2 regions of the Pseudomonas sp. MYb327 genome follow, and region 2 is predicted to be linked to the other one. Evidence: predicted binding sites of a transcription regulator. Region 2 holds the regulator's gene; the other holds the start of a gene.

The links. Region 2 encodes sigma-54, which starts transcription at its own class of promoters, with help from an activator protein. Its sites were predicted from a motif close to ANTGGCATNNANNTTGCTNT; they were not measured.
Region 1: the regulator sigma-54 is predicted to act here: its motif matches at 2,313-2,332, upstream of ABVN21_RS15480 (circularly permuted type 2 ATP-grasp protein).

Annotation. Positions count from the first base shown of each region.
Region 1 is NZ_CP159258.1:3,451,693-3,457,204, forward strand. Features, by position in the region: gene ABVN21_RS15475 (alpha-E domain-containing protein) at 1-859, opposite strand, end outside; gene ABVN21_RS15480 (circularly permuted type 2 ATP-grasp protein) at 872-2,281, opposite strand; gene ABVN21_RS15485 (DEAD/DEAH box helicase) at 2,681-4,354, opposite strand; gene ABVN21_RS15490 (crotonase/enoyl-CoA hydratase family protein) at 4,775-5,512, shown strand, end outside.
Region 2 is NZ_CP159258.1:4,302,724-4,308,235, forward strand. Features, by position in the region: gene lptA (lipopolysaccharide transport periplasmic protein LptA) at 1-111, shown strand, start outside; gene lptB (LPS export ABC transporter ATP-binding protein) at 111-836, shown strand; gene ABVN21_RS19475 (RNA polymerase factor sigma-54) at 1,021-2,514, shown strand; gene raiA (ribosome-associated translation inhibitor RaiA) at 2,589-2,897, shown strand; gene ptsN (PTS IIA-like nitrogen regulatory protein PtsN) at 2,910-3,374, shown strand; gene rapZ (RNase adapter RapZ) at 3,377-4,234, shown strand; gene ABVN21_RS19495 (HPr family phosphocarrier protein) at 4,250-4,525, shown strand; gene ABVN21_RS19500 (ZIP family metal transporter) at 4,595-5,488, opposite strand.

The DNA.
Region 1 (5,512 bases), 850 kb from region 2:
CGAGAATTTCGGTGATGCCGGTGTAACGCAGTCGCGCATCGATTTCCGCCGCGAGGCGTTGTGCAGGGCGTCCGTTGGCCCCCGGCAACTGTGCGAGGATCTGGTCGATTTCTTCGGTGCAGGCGCGCAGGGAGCGTGGCACGTCCGCCCGCAGCAATAGCAACTCAGCAACATGCCGGGCACCGGGGGCGTCGCGATAGATCTCGGTGTACGCCTCGAAAGAGGACAAGGCCCGTAGCAAAGCACTCCACTGGTAATACGCGTGGGCCGTGCCATCACTGACGGCTTCGGCCTGATCGCCGGCCATTTCGTAACGGGCGTCGAGCAGGCGTAAAGTGTTGTCGGCCCTTTCGATGAACGTCCCCAGACGAATGAAGCGGAACGCATCGTTACGCATGATCGTGCCGTAGGACGCGCCACGGAACAGGTGAGAACGTTCCTTGATCCACTCGCAGAAACGGCTCATGCCGTATCGGCTAAGGCCTTGCTCGGCAATCCCGCGAATTTCCAGCCAGGTCGCGTTGATGTTTTCCCACATGTCAGCGGTGATTCGCCCACGTACCGCGTGGGCACTGGCGCGCGCCGCGCCGAGGCAGCTGTAGATGCTGGCCGGGTTGGCCGCGTCCAGGGCGAAAAAATGCAGCAGTCGTTCGGCATGCAACTCGCCGTGGCGTTCCAGGTAATCATCCAGGGTGCCGGTGATCAACAATGGCATGGCCAATTCGTGCAGGCCATCACCGCGACCATCCTGTGGCATCAGCGACAGCGAGTAACTGATGTCGAGCATCCGTGCGAGGTTTTCCGCCCGCTCCAGGTAACGCGACATCCAATACAAATCCGAGGCAGTTCTACTTAACATGGCAGGCTTCCTTCAATCCTCGACCACCCAGGTGTCCTTTGTTCCGCCACCCTGGGAGGAATTCACCACCAGGGAACCTTCGCGCAGCGCGACACGGGTCAAACCGCCGGGCACAACCCGGGTTTCGCGGCCAGACAATACAAACGGACGCAGGTCGATGTGGCGTGGCGCGATGCCGTTTTCGACAAAGGTCGGACAGGTCGACAGCGACAGCGTCGGTTGCGCAATGTAGGCATGGGGCTTGGCGATGATTCGCGCGCGGAAGGCTTCGATTTCCGCTGCAGTCGCCGCTGGCCCCACCAGCATTCCGTAACCGCCGGAGCCTTGGGTTTCCTTGACCACCAGTTCTGGAAGATTGGCCAGTACGTGGGAAAGTTCAGAGGGATTACGACACTGCCATGTAGGCACGTTCTTCAGGATCGGCTCTTCATCCAGATAAAAGCGGATCATGTCCGTGACGAACGGATACACCGACTTGTCGTCTGCCACGCCCGTGCCGATGGCATTGGCCAAGACGACATTGCCGGAGCGATAAGACGAAAGCAGCCCTGGCACACCGAGCATCGAATCCGGATTGAACGCCAGCGGGTCGAGGAACGCATCGTCGAGGCGGCGGTAAATCACATCCACCGCTTTTGGCCCGTCGGTGGTGCGCATGAACACCTTGTCATCACGCACGAACAGGTCCGCGCCCTCCACCAGTTCCACGCCCATTTCCCGCGCCAGAAAAGCATGTTCGAAGAACGCACTGTTGAAGCGTCCCGGCGTCAGCACCACCACGCTCGGGTTATCGATAGGGCTGGAGCTTTTCAGGGTATCGAGCAGCAGGTTCGGATAGTGATCAATGGGCGCGATACGTTGCGCCGCGAACAGCTCCGGGAACAACCGCATCATCATCTTGCGGTCTTCGAGCATGTAGCTCACGCCACTCGGTGTACGAAGATTGTCTTCGAGCACGTAGTACGTGCCGTCGCCATCGCGCACCAAATCGACGCCAGAAATGTGCGAATAGATATCCCGGTGCAGATCCAGGCCCTGCATCGCCAACTGATACTGCTCGTTAGCCAGCACTTGCTCGGCCGGAATGATGCCGGCCTTGATGATGCGCTGCTCGTGATAAAGGTCGGCGAGGAACATATTCAACGCCTTGACCCGCTGGATGCAGCCGCGCTCGACCACCCGCCATTCGCTGGCAGGAATGCTGCGAGGAATGGTGTCGAAGGGAATCAAGCGCTCTGTCCCCTGCTCATCCCCGTAGAGCGTGAACGTAATCCCGGCGCGATGAAATAGCAGATCGGCCTCACGTCGCCGTTGTGCCAAAAGCTCGTCAGGCGTTTCGGCCAGCCAACGGGCAAACTCCCGATAATGCGGGCGGACTTGACCGCCGGCGTCGTACATTTCATCAAAATAGGTGCGGATCATGCCGTACTCCTTGTCACCCGGACATCTAGGCATCGCAAGGCCCGTGCCATCGGCAGAAACGCTTTGATATCAATCGGTTGGATAACCAATACGGAAGCACCGCACCAATCCTGTGCAGTAATCGCCCCAAACCGATCGCCCCCGCTTCATTGCAAGGCGCAGTTGTCGCCTATCACCAGCATAGCCAGAGTTGATTTCACTGCCCGTTGGTTGGTGCGGATAATCCGTTTACTCACTGATTCAGTGATCCCTCTTCCCTTTTAGCCGCCTGTTTTGGGCGGTTTTTTTTGTCCTTTGGAAATGTTGTGAAATAAAAGCAGGAATAAAAAATCGCAGGCAAAAAAAATCCCCGAACCAGTCGGGGATTTTTTATGTTCGATCAATCAGCCCGGAGGCGGATCAATCTTCGCGATAGCGACGCAGCTTCAACTGCTTACCGGCAACGCGAGTGTCCTTCAGCTTGGTCAGCAACTTCTCCAGACCATCTTCCGGCAGCTCAACGAGGCTGAAGCTGTCACGCACCTGGATGCGACCGATCGCTTCACGCGCCAGACCACCTTCGTTGAGGATTGCGCCCAACAGGTTCTTGGCAGCGATACCGTCACGCGCGCCCAGCGCGGTACGGCAACGAGCACGGCCTTCGCCCAGTGGCATTGGTGCGCGACGCTCGCGGTCACCACGCTCAGGACGATCACCGGAACGCTCTGGACGATCGCCACGCGGTGCGTTGTTCGGCACCAGTGGACGTTCTTTCTCGATAGCGGCCAGGTTCAGCGCTTGACCGTTGGTAGCTTTGCGCAGCAGGGCTGCGGCCAGGGCACGCGGGCTGCAACCGATGTCGGCGGTCAGGCGATCGAGCAGATCACCGTGGGTCGACTCAGCTTCAGCCACCAGCGGCGACAGGCTGTTGGTCAGTTTTTTGATGCGCGCATCCAGAACAGCTTGAGCGTCTGGCAGACGAACTTCAGCAACCTTCTGACCGGTAACACGCTCGATCACTTGCAGCATGCGGCGCTCACGTGGAGTCACCAGCAGCAGCGCACGACCTTCGCGACCGGCACGGCCGGTACGGCCGATACGGTGAACGTAGGATTCCGGGTCGTACGGCATATCCACGTTGAACACGTGAGTGATGCGCGGAACGTCCAGGCCACGAGCGGCAACGTCGGTCGCAACAACGATGTCCAGACGGCCATCCTTGAGGGAATCGATCACGCGCTCACGCTGGTTCTGGGCAATGTCACCGTTCAGCGCAGCGGCTTTGTAGCCTTTGGCTTCCAGGGCGCTGGCCAGGTCCAGGGTCGCTTGCTTGGTACGCACGAACATGATCAGCGCGTCGAAATCCTCCACTTCCAGCAAGCTGAGAACGGCAGAAGTCTTCTGGTCAGCGTGAACCAACAGGTGAGCCTGTTCGATCGCGGTAACGGTCTGGGTCTTGGTCTGGATCTTCACGTGTTGCGGATCGCGCAGGTGGCGTTCGGCAATGGCACGGATCGACTGCGGCAGGGTGGCCGAGAACAATACGGTCTGACGGGTTGCAGGCAGAGCCTTGAAGATAACTTCCAGGTCGTCCATGAAGCCCAGTTTGAGCATTTCGTCGGCTTCGTCGAGAACCAGGTGGTTCACGGTCGCCAGTACTTTTTCGTCACGACGCAGGTGGTCGCACAGACGGCCCGGAGTGGCGACAACGATTTGTGCGCCATTACGGATTGCTTTCAATTGTGGGCCCATCGGCGCGCCGCCGTAGACAGCCACAACAGTTACGCCCGGCATTTGCTTGGCGTAGGTTTCGAAAGCGGTTGCAACTTGTAGCGCCAACTCACGAGTTGGGGCCAGGATCAGGGCTTGCGGTTCGCGCTTTGCAGGATCGATGCGATGCAGGATCGGCAGGGCGAACGCAGCGGTTTTACCCGTACCGGTTTGCGCCTGACCAATCATGTCGTGACCGGCCATGATGATCGGGATCGATTGCTGCTGAATAGCCGATGGCTCTTCGTAGCCAGTCGCGGTGACGGCTGCAAGAATATTCGGATTAAGATTAAAAGCGGCGAAGCCGCCGGTTTCCTGGGTCATGGGTCTGCCTCTAAGTGCATCCGCAAAGACCCATGCTCCAAAGCTGCGCGTGCCGTGTTGAGACTCAAGAGTCGCCCTGGCAGCTTTGTCGGCGGGGATTTGCGAAAACGAATGAATGAAAAGAATCGTCAAGGGAGAGTCCGCAGTACGGACGTGCAGCCGAAGCTGACTTCGGGGAATTGCTCTACCTAAACGCGGCCCGGCTAAAGGCCGGCGCGCACTATACCGGAATTTGCCGAAAAAGGGAGCTTTTTTTATCGCAAAACTCCTGCGTACGGCGTTCTGTCACAGGCTTTGCGGATAATCGTGCAAGCGTCTATTTTTCAAAGGCCCGGCCCTGCGGGCGAAGGCGCTAAAACGGTTCACCTTCAAGACACAGACCTTTGGTCTGATCGCCCTTTCCCGCCCGAGGAATGCACCATGAAAGAGCTCGACACCTGTCGCGTGAGCCGTGAAAAACGTGGTCATGTGGTGTTGATCGGCCTGGACCGGGTCGCCAAACGCAACGCCTTCGATCTGGACATGCTCAATGAATTGAGCCTGGCATACGGCGATTTCGAAGCCGACAGCGACGCTCGAGTGGCGGTGGTGTTCGGCCACGGCGAACACTTCACTGCCGGGCTGGACCTGGTCAACGCAAGCGCCGCGCTGACCGAAGGTTGGCAGGCGCCGCCCGGCGGCTGCGATCCATGGGGTGTGTTCGTCGGGCCGAGGGTCAGCAAACCGGTGATCGTCGCCGCGCAAGGCTATTGCCTGACCATCGGCATCGAATTGATGCTGGCAGCCGATATCAACCTGTGCGCCAGCAACACTCGATTCGCGCAGATGGAAGTGCAGCGGGGCATCTTTCCCTTCGGTGGCGCCACCCTGCGCCTGCATCAGGTGGCCGGTTGGGGCAACGCCATGCGCTGGATGCTGACCGGAGACGAATTTGATGCGCATGATGCCTTGCACTTGGGCCTGGTGCAGGAAGTCATGGCCAGCGAGGATTTGCTACCTCGGGCGTTAGAACTGGCCGAGCGAATCGCCCGGCAGGCGCCGCTGGGGGTTCAGGCGACGCTGAAGTCTGCGCGACAGGCTCGATATGAAGGGGAAACGGCGGCGGCGCAAGGGTTGCCGGAGCTGGTGAAGAAGTTGCTGACCAGCGAGGATGCGCAG
Region 2 (5,512 bases):
AAGCTCGCCAGCGCCGGTCGCGCTACCGGCAGCAAGGTGACCGAGTCGCGTCCGCGCATCGACATGGTGATCCAGCCGAAAAAGAAAACCGACGAGCAAAAGGCCCAGTAATGGCAACTCTGAAAGCTCAGCATCTGGCCAAGAGCTACAAGAGCCGTCAGGTCGTGCGTGACGTCAGCCTGTCCATCGACAGCGGTCAGATCGTCGGCCTGCTTGGTCCCAACGGCGCCGGCAAGACCACTTGTTTCTACATGATCGTGGGCCTGGTACAGGCCGATCAGGGCCGCGTCCTGATCGACGACCTGGATGTCAGCCATCAGCCGATGCATGGCCGTGCAAAGGCCGGCATCGGCTATCTGCCGCAAGAAGCCTCGATCTTCCGCAAACTCTCGGTAGCCGATAACATCATGGCGATCCTCGAGACCCGCAAGGAACTCGACAAGGCCGGTCGTCGCAAAGAACTGGAAAGCCTGTTGCAGGAATTCCACATCAGCCATATCCGCGACAACCTCGGCATGAGCCTGTCCGGTGGCGAACGTCGCCGCGTGGAAATCGCCCGGGCACTGGCCACTAACCCGAAGTTCATCCTGCTCGACGAACCCTTCGCTGGCGTGGACCCGATTTCGGTGGGTGACATCAAACAGATCATCTACCACCTCAAGGCCAAGGGCATTGGCGTGCTGATCACTGACCACAACGTCCGTGAAACCCTGGATATCTGCGAAACCGCCTATATCGTCAACGATGGCCAACTGATCGCCGAAGGCGACTCTGAAACCATCCTGGCCAACGACCTGGTCAAGGAAGTGTACTTGGGCCATGAGTTCCGCCTGTAAGCGCTGAGGTGTCTGGCAGGTCGCCAAAGCGCTTGTCTCGATAAAAAATCAACATTTTTTTATTGTTACAGCGCTCTAGGCAAACGCTGCAGTTTCGGGCATATAATTTGCTTATGTTTGGCGCTCCGGCGCCCTGTAGTGGATGGCGCATGTGCGCCGGCGAATAAGGTGTTAAGCCCCTGCCATGAAACCATCGCTAGTCTTGAGAATGGGCCAGCAGCTGACGATGACACCGCAGCTGCAACAGGCCATCCGCCTGCTCCAATTGTCGACCCTGGATCTGCAACAGGAAATCCAGGAGGCCCTGGAGTCCAATCCGATGCTCGAACGCCAGGAAGAAGGCGACGACTTCGACAACACCGACCCCTTGGCTGACAATGCCGAACTGAAGCCCAACAGCGACATTCAGGAGCCCTCCTACCAGGAAAGCGCCCCGACGGTGGATAACCTCGAGGAAGGCGACTGGAACGAGCGCATCCCCAATGAACTGCCCGTCGATACCGCCTGGGAAGATGTCTACCAGACCAGCGCCAGCAGCCTGCCGAGCAACGATGACGACGAGTGGGATTTCACCACCCGTACTTCCGCCGGTGAAAGCCTGCAAAGCCACCTGCTCTGGCAATTGAACCTGGCGCCGATGTCCGACACCGATCGCCTGATCGCCGTGACCCTGATCGACTGCATCAACAATCAGGGCTACCTTGACGAGACGCTAGAGGAAATCCTCGAAGCGTTCGATCCAGAGCTGGACATCGAACTCGACGAAATCGAAGCCGTTCTGCACCGCATCCAGCAATTCGAACCTGCCGGCATCGGCGCCCGCAACCTGGGCGAATGCCTGCTGCTGCAATTGCGCCAGCTGCCCGCCAAGACCCCTTGGCTTGCTGAAGCAAAGCGTCTGGTCACCGACTACATCGATCTGCTCGGCAGCCGCGACTACAGCCAGCTGATGCGCCGCATGAAGCTCAAGGAAGATGAACTGCGCCAGGTCATCGAACTGGTCCAGAGCCTCAATCCGCGTCCAGGTTCGCAAATCGAGTCCACTGAAGCCGAGTACGTCGTTCCCGACGTCATCGTGCGCAAGGACAACGAACGCTGGCTGGTGGAGCTCAATCAGGAGTCGGTGCCACGCTTGCGGGTCAACGCCCAGTACGCCGGATTCGTCCGCCGCGCCGATACCAGCGCCGACAACACGTTCATGCGCAACCAGCTGCAAGAAGCCCGCTGGTTCATCAAGAGCCTGCAAAGCCGCAACGAAACCCTGATGAAGGTAGCCACCCAGATTGTCGAGCATCAGCGCGGCTTCCTGGAGTACGGCGACGAAGCGATGAAACCGTTGGTCCTGCATGACATCGCCGAGGCGGTGGGCATGCACGAGTCGACGATCTCGCGGGTGACCACGCAGAAGTTCATGCATACCCCGCGGGGCATATATGAGCTGAAATACTTTTTCTCCAGCCACGTCAGCACCTCCGAAGGCGGCGAATGCTCGTCCACGGCGATCCGCGCAATCATCAAAAAACTGGTTGCCGCGGAAAATCAGAAAAAGCCGTTGAGTGACAGCAAGATCGCTGGTTTACTGGAGGCACAAGGCATTCAGGTGGCTCGCCGCACCGTCGCCAAGTACCGCGAATCCCTCGGGATCGCGCCTTCGAGCGAACGCAAGCGGTTGATGTAGAGCCACGCCACAGCGTTCCAGTGGCAGATCATCTGATCTGCCGCTTTATGCACTGGCAACGAAGGAGAAGCTGTATGCAAGTCAACATCAGTGGACACCAACTGGAAGTGACCGAACCTCTTCGCACCTACATCGGCGAAAAACTCGAACGATTGGAGCGACATTTCGACAAGATCACCAACGTGCAGGTCACGATGACGGTCGAAAAGTTGAAGCAGAAAATCGAAGCCACGCTGCATATTCCCGGGAATGAAGTTGTCGCCAACGCGGAACATACCGACATGTATGCGGCGATCGACGCACTCACCGACAAGCTTGATAAACAACTCAAAAAGCATAAGGAAAAGACCCAGAGCCTCCTCCAGGGCGCTACCGGTCGTTAACACTCCCAACCCATGATCCGACTTGAAAGCATCCTGACCCCCGGCCGTTCCCTGGTGAACGTGCCGGGCGGCAGTAAAAAGAAAGCCCTCGAACAAATTGCCAACCTCATCCATCGCGAAGTGCCGGATCTGGAGATGCAAGATGTCTTCGAGGCTTTGATTGCCCGTGAAAAACTCGGATCTACCGGTTTTGGTAACGGCATCGCTATTCCTCACTGCCGCCTGAAGGGCTGCGATTCGCCCATCAGTGCCCTTATGCACCTGGACGCCCCAATCGATTTCGACGCCATCGACGGCGCCCCGGTTGACCTGCTGTTCGTATTGCTGGTCCCCCAGGCCGCTACCGATGCGCACCTGGAGCTTTTGCGCCAGATCGCCAGCATGCTCGACCGCAAGGAAGTGCGCGAAAAACTGCGCAGCGCCCCGAGCAATGAAGCCTTGTATCAGGTTGTCCTGGACGAGCAAAACGGGCCGTAACCATGCGTTTGATCATCGTCAGTGGCCGTTCCGGCTCGGGTAAAAGCACCGCCCTCGATGTTCTCGAGGACAACGGCTACTACTGCATCGACAACCTGCCTGCCGGGTTGCTGCCGGAATTGGCCGAGCGCGCACTGATTCACACTGAGCTGTCCCAGCCGCTGGTTGCCGTGTCCATCGATGCGCGTAACTTGCCGAGCCATCTGACACGCTTTCCCGACCTGCTGGAAGAAGTCCGCAGCCGGCATATCCAGTGCGATGTCCTGTACCTGGATGCCGACGAGGAAACGCTGCTCAAGCGTTTTTCGGAAACCCGTCGTCGTCACCCATTGAGCAACGCCAACCGATCGCTGGCCGAAGCGATCAACGTTGAGAGCACCTTGCTCGGACCGATTGCCGACCTCGCCGATCTCAAGATAAATACCACCAGCCTGAACCTGTATCAGCTGCGCGACACGATCAAGCTGCGATTGTTGAACCAGCCGGAGCCGGGAACCGCGTTCCTGGTGGAGTCGTTCGGATTCAAGCGTGGCATGCCGGTAGACGCTGATCTGGTGTTCGATGTGCGTTGCCTGCCGAACCCTTATTGGAAGCCTGAGCTTCGTGAGCAGTCCGGACTCGATCAACCGGTTGCCGATTACCTGGCGGCACAGCCGGATGTCGAAGAGATGTATCAGGACATATCTACCTATTTGCTCAAATGGTTGCCCCGCTTTGCCGCCAGCAACCGCGCCTACGTCACTATTGCCATTGGCTGCACTGGCGGTCACCACCGCTCCGTCTACCTGACCGAACGTTTGGCCAAGACCCTGCAACAATCCCTGAAGAACGTCCAGGTTCGCCACCGCGACCTCAGCTAAAGGATTCACACCGCGATGCCTGCTCTGGAAATTGAAATCATCAACAAGCTGGGCCTGCACGCTCGCGCTTCTGCAAAATTCGTTGGCGTTGCCGGGCAGTTCAAGGATTGCACGATCAGGGTTGGACGCACGCCAGAGACCGCAGTCGACGGTAAAAGCATCATGGCCATGATGATGCTCGCCGCCGGCAAGGGCACCAAAATCCATTTGAGCACGGAAGGCGAGCAGGCTCAGGAAGCGCTGGATGCGCTGGTGAAGTTGATCAATAACTACTTCGACGAAGGCGAGTAACCCCCGCTTCTGTGGTGAGGGAGCTTGCTCCCTCGCCACAAGATGTTCCTTCAGCTATTAGCGCCCGGTTCAGGCCAACGCCGTATCCATCACCATCATCAAACAAAACCCGATCAACAACCCAAGACTGGCAAGCTTTTCGTGGCCGTGTCGGCGCGACTCGGGAATGACTTCGTGGGTCACCACCAAGAGCATCGCTCCCGCCGCCATTGCCAATCCCAACGGCAACAACAGTTCGGCCAGGCTCACCAGCCAGGCGCACAACAGAGCGAACACGGGCTCGACCAAACCGGAAGCCGCACCGATCAGGAATGCCTTGAAGCGTGACATCCCTGCCCCGGCCAGCACCAACGCAATCACCAGTCCTTCCGGAACATCCTGCAAGGCAATACCCATCGCCAAACTGTCAGCATCAGGCATTCCACCGCCGGCCGATACACCGATCGCCATGCCTTCGGGAATGTTGTGGGCAATGATTGCGAACACGAACAGCCAGATTCGCGGCGCAATCACCGGGTGCTCAGGGGTGCCGACGAGCATTTCCGGTGAAGCCCCCGAGACCTTGAGGTCGACCAGAAACAGACCGAACGCGCCGAGCATGATGCCAAAACAGATCAGGCTGCTGGCTGCCCACGGGGTCATGCCAAGGTTTTCCGCCGCAGCAATGCCCGGCACGATTAGCGAAAACGCGGTCGCCGCCAGCATCACACCCGCACCAAACCCCAGCAGCGTATCGCTGAGTGCCTCGGGCATGCGCCGGACCACCAGCACCGGCACCGCTCCGAGCGCGGTGCCGAGTGCGCAAATCGCACCGCCCTGTAACGCTCGCGACAGCTTCGGTTCGAGATCCAGCCATTCCAGCCCGTGTGCAACCAGCAAGCTCATACCCGCCAGCAGTAACAGCGATCCAAATGCATAACGAAACATTCGTCCACTTCCGATCGCCAGTGTTTCAGTGCCCATAGTCAGCCTTGGATTGTTTTTGTA